3 regions of the Staphylococcus parequorum genome follow, and region 3 is predicted to be linked to each of the others. Evidence: predicted binding sites of a transcription regulator. Region 3 holds the regulator's gene; each other region holds the start of a gene.
The links. Region 3 encodes NrdR, which represses ribonucleotide reductase genes. Its sites were predicted from a motif close to AACACNATATATNGTGTT; they were not measured.
Positions count from the first base shown of each region.

Region 1: a site for NrdR is predicted at 3,285-3,302, ahead of nrdI (class Ib ribonucleoside-diphosphate reductase assembly flavoprotein NrdI). Genes of this name have one in related genera too.
Region 2: a site for NrdR is predicted at 2,154-2,171, ahead of nrdD (anaerobic ribonucleoside-triphosphate reductase). Genes of this name have one in related genera too.

Region 1 is NZ_CP150682.1:2,535,434-2,540,549, forward strand. Features, by position in the region: gene nrdF (class 1b ribonucleoside-diphosphate reductase subunit beta) at 1-439, opposite strand, end outside; gene nrdE (class 1b ribonucleoside-diphosphate reductase subunit alpha) at 555-2,660, opposite strand; gene nrdI (class Ib ribonucleoside-diphosphate reductase assembly flavoprotein NrdI) at 2,623-3,021, opposite strand; gene AAA453_RS12515 (DMT family transporter) at 3,732-4,619, shown strand; gene queF (preQ(1) synthase) at 4,634-5,116, shown strand, end outside.
Region 2 is NZ_CP150682.1:492,487-497,602, reverse strand. Features, by position in the region: gene nrdG (anaerobic ribonucleoside-triphosphate reductase activating protein) at 1-264, opposite strand, end outside; gene nrdD (anaerobic ribonucleoside-triphosphate reductase) at 261-2,129, opposite strand; gene AAA453_RS02280 (ThiF family adenylyltransferase) at 2,268-3,269, opposite strand; gene AAA453_RS02275 (thiazole synthase) at 3,266-4,033, opposite strand; gene thiS (sulfur carrier protein ThiS) at 4,035-4,235, opposite strand; gene AAA453_RS02265 (NAD(P)/FAD-dependent oxidoreductase) at 4,213-5,116, opposite strand, start outside.
Region 3 is NZ_CP150682.1:1,545,316-1,550,431, reverse strand. Features, by position in the region: gene thrS (threonine--tRNA ligase) at 1-249, opposite strand, end outside; gene dnaI (primosomal protein DnaI) at 604-1,527, opposite strand; gene AAA453_RS07480 (replication initiation and membrane attachment family protein) at 1,528-2,934, opposite strand; gene nrdR (transcriptional regulator NrdR) at 2,935-3,405, opposite strand; gene gap (type I glyceraldehyde-3-phosphate dehydrogenase) at 3,800-4,825, opposite strand; gene coaE (dephospho-CoA kinase) at 5,115-5,116, opposite strand, start outside.

The DNA.
Region 1 (5,116 bases), 990 kb from region 3:
CAGACGCATCTTTGCCCCAAAGTTTGTGGTAATTATTTACAATTTTATCTGATTTATATTTTAAATGCGGTTCTTCTAAAACCCATTTATCTAATAAATAGTTCGTTTCACTGGAAGGTAGTAACGTTGTAAAGATATGTGAATAACTTTTAGCATGGACTTGTTCCATCATACCCATAAATGAGTAGACTGCTTTTTTACGTAAATCCGTTGTGTGTAACATGATGAGTGGCATACCGTCATCTGCTTGATGTGTATCCAATCCTGTTAAACCTGCTAAAGCTTTTTTGAAGGCGTTCTTTTCTGCGTCAGATAAAGTCTTCCAACTTGCAATGTCTTTTGATACTTTAAATTCTGTTTCTACCCACATTTGTGAAATATTTTGTCGCCAAAACATATTTGTCATGTCTTCTTGCGTATTCCAATTGACTGCTTTCATTTAGATAAATTCCCCTATCCAGTAAAAATTTAATTAAGCAGTGATTTACAGCCTAATCTATATAAAAGACTAGGCTGCTTGTAAAAACCACTTTGCTTATCCGTTACTTAAAATCCTATATCGAACAACTTGTACATTCTTCAACGCTTAACAGTTTATTTCTAGTATAATATAACGATTTTAATCCTTTGTGATGTGCATAAACATATAGTCGAGACAATTCACGTGTAGATATTTCTGAATTAACATAAAGGATTGTAGAAATACCTTGGTCCACGTGTGTTTGAATCGTTGAGATTAAATCGATTAATTTCATTTGATCTGTATTAAATGCTGATTTATAGTACCACATTGTTTCTGGTGATAAGAAAGGCATAGGATAAAATGTTTCAGCATTACCATAAGTACGACGTTCAATTTGGTCGACGATTGGCATAACAGAGCTTGTCGCATTTTGTACATAAGAAATACTTTGTGTTGGCGCAATCGCTAAACGATATGCATGGAATAAACCATTTGCTTCAACTTCTTTTTGCAATGCTTTCCAATCTTCTGGAGATGGTATCTCTAAACCATCAAATAATTTGCGTACTTTTTCAAATTTCGCTTCGAATGTTTGTGAAGTATAGAATTCAAAGTATTTACCATTGGCATAATCTGATTTATCAAAGTCTTTGTATGTTTCTTGTCTCTCTTTAGCAATTTCCATTGAACGTTCAATAGAATAATAATTCATCATCATAAAGAAGATGTTCGCAAAGTCTTTTGCTTCTTCAGACTCATAGCCAATTTTATTTTTCGCTAAATAACCATGTAAGTTCATTACACCCAAACCAACTGAATGTAGTTCACTATTTGCTTTTCTTACACCTGGCGCGTTTTGAATATCAGCTTCATCACTTACAACAGTTAATGCATCCATACCAGTGTGTACTGAATTCTTGAATTTACCTGATTCCATTACGTTAACAATATTTAATGAACCTAAGTTACAAGAGATGTCACGGTTAATTTCATCTTCTGTACCATAATCATTAATGATTGAAGTTTCTTGTAATTGGAAAATTTCAGTACATAAGTTACTCATTTTAATTTGGCCGATATTTGAGTTTGCATGAACTTTATTAGCGTTATCTTTAAACATTAAATAAGGATAACCAGATTGTAATTGTGTCTGAGCAATTGTATTTAACATGTCACGTGCATCTTTTTTCTTTTTATCAATATTTGGATTTGCGACAAGTTCATCGTAGTATGCATCAAGATCAATATCATCTAATGTCACACCATACTCTTTATAAATTGTATGTGGTGCAAACATATGAAAATCTTTACCTTCTTTTGCTAAATCAAAGAATTTAGACGGCACAATTAAACCTGTTGATATTGTAGATAAACGCAAATCTTCATCAGCGTTTACTTTTTTCGTATCTAAAAACTCTTCAACGTCATAGTGGAAGATATTTAAATATACTGCGCCAGCACCTGGGCGTTGACCTAATTGGTCTGCGTAACTAAAGCCACCTTCTAGTGATTTTGCAACAGGTAATACACCTTTTGCTACACCCTTGATACCTTTGATTGCTTCACCACGCGCACGTAATTTAGACAAGTTAATCGCAACACCGCCACCAATTTTACTTAATTGTTTGGCTGTAGAATCTATAAAGTTGATAGAGTTTAAACTATCGTCTGCCTCAAGTAAGAAACAAGATACAAGTTCTCCACGACGCGCACGTCCAGCGTTTAAAAATGTTGGTGTTGCAGGTTGATAACGCTGTTCAACCATTGCAGAAATAAACTGTTTAGCTGTGGCTTTGTGTCCATTTGCTAAATATAATGCAACGATTGCTACGTGCTGCTTGTAGTCTTCTAAATATTGACTTTTGTCATTCGTTTTCAATGCATAATCTTTGTAAAATTTACTTGCGGACATGTAACTCGCAAAACTAAATGGAATGCTTTTAGCATATTCAGTAATTTCTTCTAGATCTTCTACTGAATATTTTGCAAATACATCAAAATAGAAATCATTATCAACGAGATAGTGAAGACGTTCAAGTTCAGTATCAAAATAAATCGTCTTATCCTGTATCTCTTCTAGATAGACTGTTAATGCTTCTTGGTCTTTTTCCAAATCAAAAAAGCCATTCTCTTTACGTTTGGTAACTTCGTTATTTAATTCAATATGATTGTATTTCTTCTCGTCCATAATCTTCATTGAAATGTCCCACCTTATCTTTAAATTCGCTTATATCGTTCGTTGTGCCATGTAATTCAAATTTCATTAATAATGGAACATGATATCGTTCCGAAATAGATCGTCCAGCTTTTGCAAAATTTTGACCCCAGTTTCGGTTTCCGCTAGCTGCAACAGCTTGTAATAAGTCGTGATTAATATCTAAAAATGACTGAACAGGTGGCGGTACTTCGCCAAACCCTATTGTTCCAGTGACCAATATGAAAGGCTCTTCCATTCTTTCAGAACAATTATTTTGTGTAATTTCCATTACATTGGTAAGTTCAGTTCGCTTTATGAATCTACGCACATTGCCAGAAAATGAAAAATATACAACCTTCATCGGATCACCTACTTTCTAAAATATATTTATCTTATTATGATAAAATCATGTATTGTATTTAAATGCTTAAAGGCACTTTGAAAAATCAAAATAATTTAGTTTCTCGAACTAACCACAATATATAGTAATTTCAATATCTATATGTAGTTATGTAAAAACTCAATAATTAAGTATTAATGCTTAATTTGTCATATTTAAGTGCCTAAAAAAGTGTGATTTTACATAAATTTTGATTTATTATAAATAAATTGACCACGTACTAAAACACTATATATTGTGTTTTGTCTTGGTCATCAATACTATATTATGTGTTTCATTATACATAACTCAGAAGATTATTAAAAGGCTTTTATTTATGACAAAATGTTGAATAATCAATAGAAATGGCACCAATTCAACCTTAAAGTGATGTTCACTAATTAAAAAATATTTTTTTGTGATTTTAAGGTTTGATTATTTGCTTTTCATAAAAATCTTACAACGCTTGATGTGTCGTCTTTTAAACAAAATCATTTTATACATTGTACAAAACACAATGTATAAGCACCATATATTTCATTCTTATAAGTAAAAAAATCCCCTTAATAAACAGAACATTTGTTCGTGTTTACATCTTAATATATTTCCCTTCAATTTTCAACTATATATACATCTTCAGAGCATATATGCTAATATGAATACGTTAAAAATTAAAAATTGAGGCGATACATGTGAATCCTAAAGTTAAAGGTATCATTGCTATCTTAGTTTCAGCAGTTGGCTTTAGTTTTATGACTGTGTTCTTCCGATTAGCCGGTGACTTGCCTGTATTTCAAAAGTCTCTTGCTCGAAATTTAGTAGCAATGTTTATACCGCTATATTTTATTTTAAAATATAAACAACCCTTATTTGGTAAATTAAGTAGCCAACCTTTATTGATTTCTCGTTCTACATTAGGTTTGATTGGTGTGTTGCTTAATATCTACGCTATCGATCATATGCTTTTAAGTGATGCAGATACATTAATGAAGCTTAATCCATTTTGGACGATACTACTAAGTATTATCTTCTTAAATGAAAAAGTACGTAATTACCAATTTGTAGCTATGATTGTGGCCATTTTTGGTATGTTATTTGTTGTTAAACCCGAATTCTCCTCCACTATGATTCCTGCTTTGGGCGGATTATTCTCTGGTATTTTTGCAGCAAGTGCTTATACGTGTGTCAGAGCATTAAGTACACGTGAAGCACCTTATACAATTGTCTTTTATTTTTCATTCTTTTCCATAATAGTATTGATACCTTTTACAGTGTTTACATTTGAACCCATGACTATGATGCAAGTTGTTTATTTAATCGGTGCAGGATTAGCTGCTGCTGCAGGACAAATTGGTATAACACTGGCCTATAGTTACGCGCCAGCTAAAGATATTTCAATATTTACGTATGCATCTATTATATTTACTGCAGCGTTTGGCTTTATCTTATTTGGTGAAACACCAGATTCATTTGCTATCTTAGGCTATATCATTATTATAGGTGCCAGTTACTATATGTTTGAAAAAGCACGTCGACAACCACTTACAATTCAAAAGGAAGAACAAAAACCTAAACGCTAAAGGAGCGATATGCAATGACTGAAGGACGCAATAAAGAAGAATTAGAAGATATTACATTATTAGGTAATCAAAACAATAAATATGATTTTGATTATAGACCTGATGTTTTAGAATCATTTGATAACAAACACCCAGGTCGTGATTATTTTGTGAAATTCAATTGTCCAGAATTCACATCATTATGCCCTATTACTGGCCAACCTGATTTCGCAACGATTTATATTTCTTATATTCCTAATATTAAAATGGTAGAATCTAAATCGTTAAAGCTTTATTTATTTAGTTTTAGAAACCATGGCGACTTCCATGAAGACTGTATGAACATTATAATGAATGATCTGATTGATCTAATGGACCCACATTATATTGAAGTTTGGGGCAAATTCACGCCGCGTGGTGGTATTTCAATAGATCCATATACAAACTATGGCCGTCCTGATTCTAAATATGAAAAAATGGCAGAACATCGTTTAATGAATCATGACCTTTATCCAGAG
Region 2 (5,116 bases), 1.1 Mb from region 3:
TACATTACAGAAAGGTTCGCCACCTAAAATGCTTAAACCTGAAAAATAATCTGGTTCGCAATAATTCATAATTTCTTCTAAAATCGGGTCATTAAAACGCTCTCCGTATCTAAAATTTTGAGCAGCTTTGTTATAGCAATTTTCACAGGCAAAAGGACAACCAGAAACATACATACTGCATCTCACCCCTTCGCCATCAACAAAACTCTGCGCTTCTATTTTGGCAATATAACCTTGTCCCTTAGTGATTTCTAAGATTTTCATAATGTCGTATCTTTCAAGTGCTTAACGCGTGCACACATTTCTTTATGTCGACCTTCAATTGTCGGCCGTTGTACAGGATTGCCTAAATAACCGCAAGTTCGTTTAACGACATCTACAGTTGTTGGGTCATCATTACCACATTCAGGGCATTGATAACCTTTAGCCGTTGTTTTGAAATCTCCTTTAAAATCACATTTACGACAATGGTCTATAGGAATATTCGTCCCTAGATAACTCACCTTGTCATAGGAATAATCCCACACCGCTTCCAAAGCTTTCAAATTATGATTGAGCTTTGGATATTCGCAATAGTGAATATACCCACCGCTTGCATATACAGGATAATCTTTTTCAAAATCAATTTTCTTAAATGGTGTAATGTCTTTACGTACATCATAATGGAATGAATTTTGGTAGTAACCTTTATCTGTAATATCAGCAACATCCCCAAATTTTTCTCGATCTAATCTGCAAAATCTATCTGTTAAAGATTCGCTCGGTGTACTATAGATGCTGAACCACACATCGTATTTTTCTGTCCAACGCAGTTGATAAATTTTCATAGCTTTTAAAATAGCTAACGTAAATGCTTTACCTTTGGATTTACTTTCCCAATTCGGACCAAAGAATACTGTAGCCGCTTCATATAAACCGATATAACCCATAGATAATGTTGCACGTTGACCTTTAAATAGGTCCATCACATTATCATTGTCTGTTAAGCGATGCTTAAATGCGCCATTTTTATATAAAATAGGAGCATTATCAGGTGTTGCTTCTGCTATTCGCTCTAAACGATACACTAACGCATCATGCATGATATTCATACGTTCATGGAATAATTTCCAAAATAGTTCTATATCACCATCAGATTCTAATGCAATACGTGGTACATTGAGTGTTACTACTCCAAGATTACATCTACCATTATTTTCATATTCACCTGCTTCATTTTTCCATGCTGGTAAAAATGAACGACATCCCATCGGCGCTTTGAAATCACCTAGTAATTCAACAGTTTTATCATAATTTAAAATATCTGGGTACATACGCTTTGTAGAACATTTTAAAGCAAGTTGTTTAATGTCATAATTAGGATCTGATTCGCTGAAATTCACGCCTTTTTTAATGGAAAATACTAATTTAGGAAAAATTGCGGTAATGCGGTCTTTACCTAAGCCTTTAATACGCGTTTGAAAAATTGCTTGCTGAATTTTACGGCTATATTTATCTAAACCGAGTCCAAAACCAAGTGTTACAAACGGTGTCTGTCCATTAGATGTATATAAAGTATTTATTTCATACTCTAAGCTCTCAATAGCATCACCTATATCTTGTGTCACTTGATTATCCACATATGTATCAATATCCGCTGCATGCACAAATTTTTCTGCAACTTTGCGGTGTTTTTGCTCATTAAATTGAGCGTACTTACTTAACAATTCATCTACTCTATCAATCGTGCAACCACCATACTGACTACTCGATACATTCGCAATAATCTGTACTAACTGCGCAGATGCTGTTTGAATCGATTTCGGTGAAGTCACTGTTGCGTTACCTATTTGAAAACCATCTTCTAGCATACTTTCAGCATCAATTAAGCAACAATTCGTTAGCGGTTGAAAAGGATGATAATCTAGATCATGAAAATGAATATCTCCCTGTTTATGTGCTTCAGCCACATGCTTTGGAAGTAAATAGTCCAGTGCATATGATTTAGAAACGACCCCCGCTGTTAAATCTCTCATTGTTGAAAAAGTAGAACTATCTTTATTGGCATTTTCATTAACTACTGTAGGATCTTTAGTAATAAGATTTTTTAAATTCGTTTCAAGTTTATTCACGTTATCCCTCTTTACTATATATTGCGTTTTATTTTAATTTATAACACTATATATAGTGATTCAAATATGAACATCTACGTTAACGAATTTGTCATATATTTTTAAACATTTCATGAACTTTAGTTTGTTTTTGCAATAAATGCATTAACTCATTTATCACTTTAAGCATTTTAGAAATTCTTCATATAATGCTACTGCTTGGTCTTCATTTTCAATACCATACACGTTCATTCTGCCGTCTTTAAATAGCGTTATTTGATAATCTCGATAAGCTATCATTTTAGCGAAATGATTACTTTTCATAACTTTCACTGGAAGTAAATCTGTATATTTAAATATTTGAGGAGTAAATCTCAGTAGAAATACATTACCGCACTGTTTTTCAATAGAATTTGGTTGAGCCATGTTGAGATATTCATAATTTCCTTCGTTACAGATAGGGCAGTTACTATTTTTTAATGAATCTATATTGAGTGTTTTATATTGCATCGTAAAGCAATCCATCGTTGTTAATTTTTTAGAAAAACCTTTTCCAGACAGCCACCTTAATAACTCTGAGACTTCCATGCTTGCCACTTGGTGAATTACTGGAGGAAGCACACCATTTATTGCGCAACTTTCCCCTGTAGATGGCGTTGTACCAAGCATACATTTTAAGCATGGCCCCTGATAATCAATAGCATATACTGTGCCCTTACTGCCTACAGCTGCACCATAAATCCATGGCACACCTAATTTATGACAAACTTCATTAATCAAATATCTAATCGCAAAATGATCCATTCCATCTAGAACAATGTCAGGTTGATGTTGACAGAGTAATACTTCAATATTTGTATTTGTAATCTCTTGATATAACGCCTGTACTTGAACTTCACTATTAATTTGTCCAAGATGCACTTTTAACGCTTCTACTTTAGGCAGCATTTGCGTGGCATCTGCTTCAACATAAGTAGCCTGTCTGTGTAAATTGGATTGTTCTACAATATCCATATCGATAATGGTGAGCTGACCAACACCCATTCGAGTTAGCAACTCTGCACATTGGCTTCCAAGCGCACCTGCGCCCATGATCATGACATGTGTCTGTTGCAATTGTGCTTGTCCATATTTACCAAATGCTTCATAACGCATTTGTCGATCATAGCGTTGTGTCATAGGAATCCTATACCTTCAGTAGGACTCGAAGCTTGTGCTGTGTATTTCACTGGTATTCTTCCCGCTTCATAACTCAACCTACCTGCATTAATACCTAATTTCATTGCTTCGGCCATTTTCACTGGATTTTGTGCACTAGATATTGCCGTATTAAGTAGGATACCATCTGCACCGAGTTCCATTGCATGACAGACATCTTTAGGAGAACCGATACCCGCATCAACTATGACAGGAACATTTACTTTTTCGATAATATAACGTAAATTCAAAGGATTATTAATACCTCTGCCCGTGCCTATCGGTGATGCGAGTGGCATAATGGCATGCACACCTAAATCTTCTAATCGTTTTGCTAATACCACATCATTAGAAATATAAGGACAAACTGTATAACCTTTATCTAACAAGATTTCACAAGCTTTATACGTTTCTAAAGGGTCGGGCAATAATGTTTCATCGTCTCCTATAACTTCTACTTTAATCATGTCACAGACACCTGCATGATTTGCGATTTCAGCTATGCGGACTGCTTCTTCTGCTGATTTGGCACCTGCAGTATTAGGAAAAGTAATGAATTTAGTTAAGTCTACTTTCGCTAATGGATTGGGTAAATTTTTATCGTATAAATTCATTCGACGTACTGCAAAGGTCAAAACCTCTGTCCCGGAAGCCTCGATTGCTTCCGTTTGTATTGCTTCACTATCAAATTTCCCTGTACCTAATAATAATCTTGAATTCAACTTAAATTCTCCTATATTGAACATGTTATCCGCCTCCTACAAATTCTAATAATTCCAAACGATCTTCATCCGTAACCTTATGCTTTGAAAACTGTTCTCGCTGAATTAATTGGTCATTATGTTCCACAATCATACGTGTTTCATCCAAATCTAGTTCTTGAATCACTTCCTGAATACTTAATGTCTTATCAAAAGTAAAGTTGTCACCATTTATAATGCACTTCATTGGTCTTACCCCTTTCAATTATAAAATCTGCAAATTGTTCCGGCTTACGATCATACTGAATCCAATTGCTCATCCATTTTCCAACGTAAGGTGATAATAAAATGCCATTGCGATAATGTCCTGAAATAATAAATAAATGTTTAGCTACTTCATCCATAATGGGTTTTTCACCTGAGGTATAAGGTCTAACGCCTGACCATTGATTGATTAATTTACCTGCTCTTAATTTAGGAATATGCGTCGTAGCCTGTTGTAACAACCATTTTTTCCCTAATTGCGAGACGCCTACTGAATAATCATCAAAGTAACTTGTAGCTCCAATTAAATAACGATTTTTCATTTTCGGAACAACGTAACAACCATTTGTAGTAAATAACGTTGTTTCTAAAGACAGATTGGGATGCTCTACAAGTAACACTTCACCTTTAACTCCTGTAACACTACTGTTTGGCATGTAGTGGCTCAATAATTTCCCACTCCAAGCTCCTCCAGCGACCATTACCTTTTCCGCAGTTAACACATCTGTATGCGTTACCACACGATAGCCCGGATTTAATGGTGTTATTTCACTAACTTCTGTGTTGTAAATACGATGAATGCCTCGTTGTTCTAACGATTTTAATAATGCTTTCGTGTACTTATTGGCATTGATTTGATTATCATTCGGTATATACATCGCGGATAAATTGTCTGATATTACGTTGCCATTCGTTCTTTGTTTCAGTGACTTTGCAGGCAATAATTCCACAGCTCGGTTGTATTGATGCAGAAATTTGTATTGCTTTTCAACACTTGGGTTATCATCAATACTACTTGCGAGTTTAATTAAACCACTATCCAGATATTCAATATCTAGGCCTACTTCATCTAGCAAACTATCC
Region 3 (5,116 bases):
TTGAGCCATAAGATGTGCAGTAGAATGACGTAACACTTCTAGCGCTTCATCAGAACCAGGTGTAACGATTTCAATTGATCCATCTTCGTCAATTGATCTAGTTAAATCTATGAGTTGTCCATTTAATTTACCAGCTACAGCTTTTTTTCTTAATCCTGGACTTATAGAATGTGCAATATCTTCTGTAGTTGTACCTTTATCAAACACTTTTGAATTGCCATCTGGAAATTTAATATTTATTTGCTCCATAAAAAACCCTCCTATTTATTCAAGCACTTAAATCAAAATGAAATGACGTTTATACTGAATTAGACTCAAAAAAACAAAAAGACCCCATCCCTAAAAAGGGACGAGGTCTTCGCGGTACCACCCTAAATTAAAGTTATGATGTATTTGATATACATAACTTTACTCTACGTAAGATAACGGTCTTGAGCCGGATGTTCATTACAACATCATTTTATAAAGTAGTAACGAATAAACTTACTTACCAGCATCTCATCTTTTACTGGTTCTCTGTGAAGTAGTGGTTTATTCATCTCGTCTTCATTTCATTTTTTATGATTTAGATTTAAGTTTATTATACAACATTTATTTTAGATTTCAATCGTTCCTGTAATTTTTTCCTTCTAAGAAATAAGGTGTTGATAATGTTTTGATTCTTTCCATTATTCTTGCGGACTTTGTTTTTTCTGTACCGTCTCGTGTAACAGAGAGGTGATATTCTAATTCTTCAAAACTTAAATTAGAACTGAAAAATGTAGGTAACTCTTGAACCATACGATAATGTAGCAATGGTCCAATCACTTCATCTCGTGCCCATGGTGTGATGTCTTCAGCGCCTATATCATCTAACATTAATATATTTGCTTCTCTCACTCTAGAGAGTTTTGTTTCAAAAGTACCATCTTTAAACCCGCCTTTAAGCGAACGAATAAATTCTGGTAAATAAACAATTGTAGATGGTATCTTTTCAGTTTTTAATTGATTTGCAATTGCGCCAAGGATAAATGATTTACCAGTACCAAATGGACCATGTAAATATAAACCTTTAATTTGGGTCTCTTTATTTGTTATTTTTTCACAAATTTGGTTAGCAGCCATTGCGACATCTAATCTATCTCTTCTATCCATATATATATCTTCAAGTTTTGCATCTAGTGTGTCACGTTGCATATGGTGCGACGTAATTAAATGTTTATTAAACCGTTCTTCATCATGTTTAATTTTACAAGGACAAGGTAAGTAGCGAATTTTTATATGATTATGTTCGATATATAATTCAGGAATATGACCTGTAACAAAATTGGGACAGTCTTTTAATTTATGACCATCATAACGCTTTTCTTGATCTTTATATTCTTGTAAAATATTCAAATCTTCATCTATCATTGCATTCGTCAATTCAGCTTTATGTGACTCTAGAAACTGTTTAACGTCTGGATCATTGACGACATCTTTTTTTATTTTGGCAATTTTTTTTGATAAATCGTTAGAATCGCCCATAATTTGATTAAAAGGTTTCATTTATTTGTCCTCCTTCCATCTATCTTTAAGTTGATTTAAAAACTGTTCTCTATCATTCTTCAATTTTTCATCATCTTCATTATTATTTGAAGTGTCAGTTTCTGCTTTGTTATCTCGCTCTTCTAACCATTTAGGCGTCATCTCTCTCGATGCCAGTTGTTTTTGTTTATAATAAGGTTTAGATGACTTGTTTTCAGTCTTAGGTTGATTCACTTTTATCGCGTATTGATATGCTTGTTCCGCTGTTTTGATACCTTTTTTCTTCCAATTGGATGCTATTTCAAAAATATAAGTCTTAGGTAGCTTCATATCTTCTTTCAACATCACAAATTGTAACAGTATATTAATGACACCGAATGACAATTGTTCACGTTCTACTAACTCTTCAATCATATATTTTTGTTGTGTTGTCGGTTCAGATTCTGACCAAGATGCTAACATATCTATTGGACTTGTTTCTTCTAACTGTTTTAACCATGTAGCAGAGTTATCCTCATTTTGTGTTTGGTTTTGAGTTTGGTTATCATTCTGCGTTTGATCAACTTGGGTTGTGTTATCTGCATAATTGTTAGTTTTTATATTTAAAGATGGCATTTGTTGTTCATGCTCCATCAAATAATAAGTTCTTGCATGTTTTCTTAATTCTTCAAACGAAAGTTCTTGTGCGCTTGTTATAGATTTTAAAATGATGCGCTTCATCGGCTCAGGCGTTAAACCATATAAGGTCGCGATTTGTGTGATTAAAGCTTTTGCTTCTTTATCTATAATTTTTGTGCTAATAAAGTGATTTTGTAATAAATCATATAGTGTTTCAAAATCAAAGTGCACTTGTGACAAGTTTAAACCTTCATATGCAGTTTCACTTTGGATTTCATTTGTATCGTTATCTAAGGACTTATTAGGCACCTTAAACACATCAGTGAAATTGCGTGTCACATCTTGATATTTACTAAAGTCAATTTGCTTTTTATGTTCAAAATGGCGTTTCAATTGTTGATAACGTTGTTTGCTTACTTCACTAAACAAATACACTGATAACATTGGATCACTGAAAAATTGTTTTGCTGAGGGTGGTTGAACAAGCTGATAAACAAAAGACGAATGCTGTGCATCATGATTCACTAATGTTTTAACTAAACCAATACCCTCTAATAAGTCCATATCTTTTCTAAATTCTAATAAATTAATCTTTAACTCACTCATAATTATATAGTGCGTCAATACAGAATCCGCTTCATATTCTACAAACTGATTCAAATAATGATATAAACCAATTGCATTTGCACCAATCATTGGTGTGAACAATCTATTTAAAATTTCTAGATGCTTACTGTTCAAATAGAAATTTCGCACAACAGTAAAATTATCATGTGGTCTCAAACCATAATCATATGATTGTAACCCCATTTAAGAATCACTCCGTTTATTTCCAGCTAAAATACCTTGCATAGATTGTAATAGTTGATCTACATCCTTAAATTCTTTATATACAGATGCAAATCTAACATATGATACTTGATCTACGTGCATAAGCAAATTCATCACATGTTCTCCAATTTCTCTTGAAGAAATTTCTGCATGTCCGTCATCACGTAACTTCCATTCAACGTTATTCGTAATATCTTCTAATTGTTGATAACGTACTGGTCTTTTTTCACATGAGCGTACCAATCCATTTAAAATCTTTTCACGTGAAAATTGTTCCCGCGTACCATCTTTTTTCACCACAATAAGTGGTCTTTTTTCTATATGTTCAAAAGTTGTGAATCTCGTACTACACTTTTCACATTCTCTTCTACGTCGAATCGCATTAACTTCATCTGCATGTCTAGAGTCTACAACACGAGAATGAGTCGAATTACATTTCGGGCATTTCATCGAATTATCACCCTCTCGTTTTGATTACTTATCATTATACTATAAATATGTATGTCACAAAAGAATCACTATGATACATGTAAAATACTTAATGCATTATGTAATTTTTATCACTAACATCCCAAATATTGTTAGAAATTAAAATACTTATCACGTCTCCCTGACAGTAAGTTTAACATGCTCAGTAAATTCATCATTGTCTATTTCTACAATCATCTATTATATAGGTTTAAACGACAAAATGAAAACTCCTTTCAAAGTAGGCACTATCAATGTGCATCACTTCAAAAGGAGTATACATAATACTTTCTATTATAATGTCGTATAGTCTAAACATGGTAGTTTCTTAAAATTTAATCAAATAGATTATTATTAACTGTTATAAATGTGTACTTTAATTTGTGACAGCACCAACATCATTTTTGAGTAATTGACCTATTTGTTCAGCTACATCTACTACTCTATTTGAATAACCCCATTCATTATCATACCACGCGATTACTTTAACTTTATTATCACCCATAATCATTGTACTTTGTGTATCAATAATTGCTGAATGTGGGTTTGTATTAAAGTCCATAGATACTAAAGGTGCATCTTCAGTTGCAATCACACCGTCTAAGTCATTATCTTTAAATGCTTGATTGACTTGTTCAGCCGTTACATTCGTGTCTAAATCAACGACTAAATCCACTAATGAAACATTCTTCGTCGGTACTCTTAATGCCATACCGTGCAATTTACCATCTAATTCAGGTAGAACTTCTGTTAGTGCTTTTGCAGCACCTGTTGAAGTTGGAATAATACTTTCATTGCAAGAACGCGCACGTCTTAAATCTTTATGCGGATTATCTATATTATTTTGATCATTCGTAATGGCATGAACCGTTGTCATTAAACCGTTTTGTATACCAAATTGGTCATTTAATACTTTTGCAACTGGACCAATACAGTTTGTAGTACATGAAGCATTGCTAAATATGTCATACTCTTCAATGTTTAATTGCTCATTATTAACACCTTTGACAATCATTTGGACTTCTCCACCTTTAGATGGGCCAGTAAGCAATACTTTTTTAGCGCCTGCATTAATATGTGCAACAGCTTTATCTCCATGATTGAATTTTCCAGTAGCTTCAATAACGATATCGATGTTCAGCGTTTCCCAAGGTAAGTGCTCAGGATTTCTTTCCGCTACAAGCTTAATCTCATGATTATCAACTTTGACGCCATTTTCTATAGGCTCTACTTTTAAATCATAAGCACCATGAGTTGTATCATAATTAATTAGGTGGGCAATCGTTTCAGGAGGGTAGCTCGCATTAATTGCTACTACATTTAAATCCTTATTTTTCAAAGCGATTCTTAATACCATTCTTCCTATTCTACCCATTCCATTAATTGCAATATTTGTCGTCATTCAAAGCACCCCTTGTTTTTGTGTTATACTTTATGGAAATAGTATAACATAAATAAAAGTACAAGAAAGCGTTTTCTAAAATAAATTTAAAAAAATTTAAATTCCGCATACCTATGAACTTAAAGAGCCCTTTTCATAATAAGTTTATCCAAATAATTTAACTTCATATTGAAAAAGTACCACTCAAACTTAAATTATAAGTTGAGTAGTACTTCAGAATATACTTATTAAACCATACTAATGTATATTAAATCAAGCTTACGAAAATCATCATTTAAAGACTCATGATTT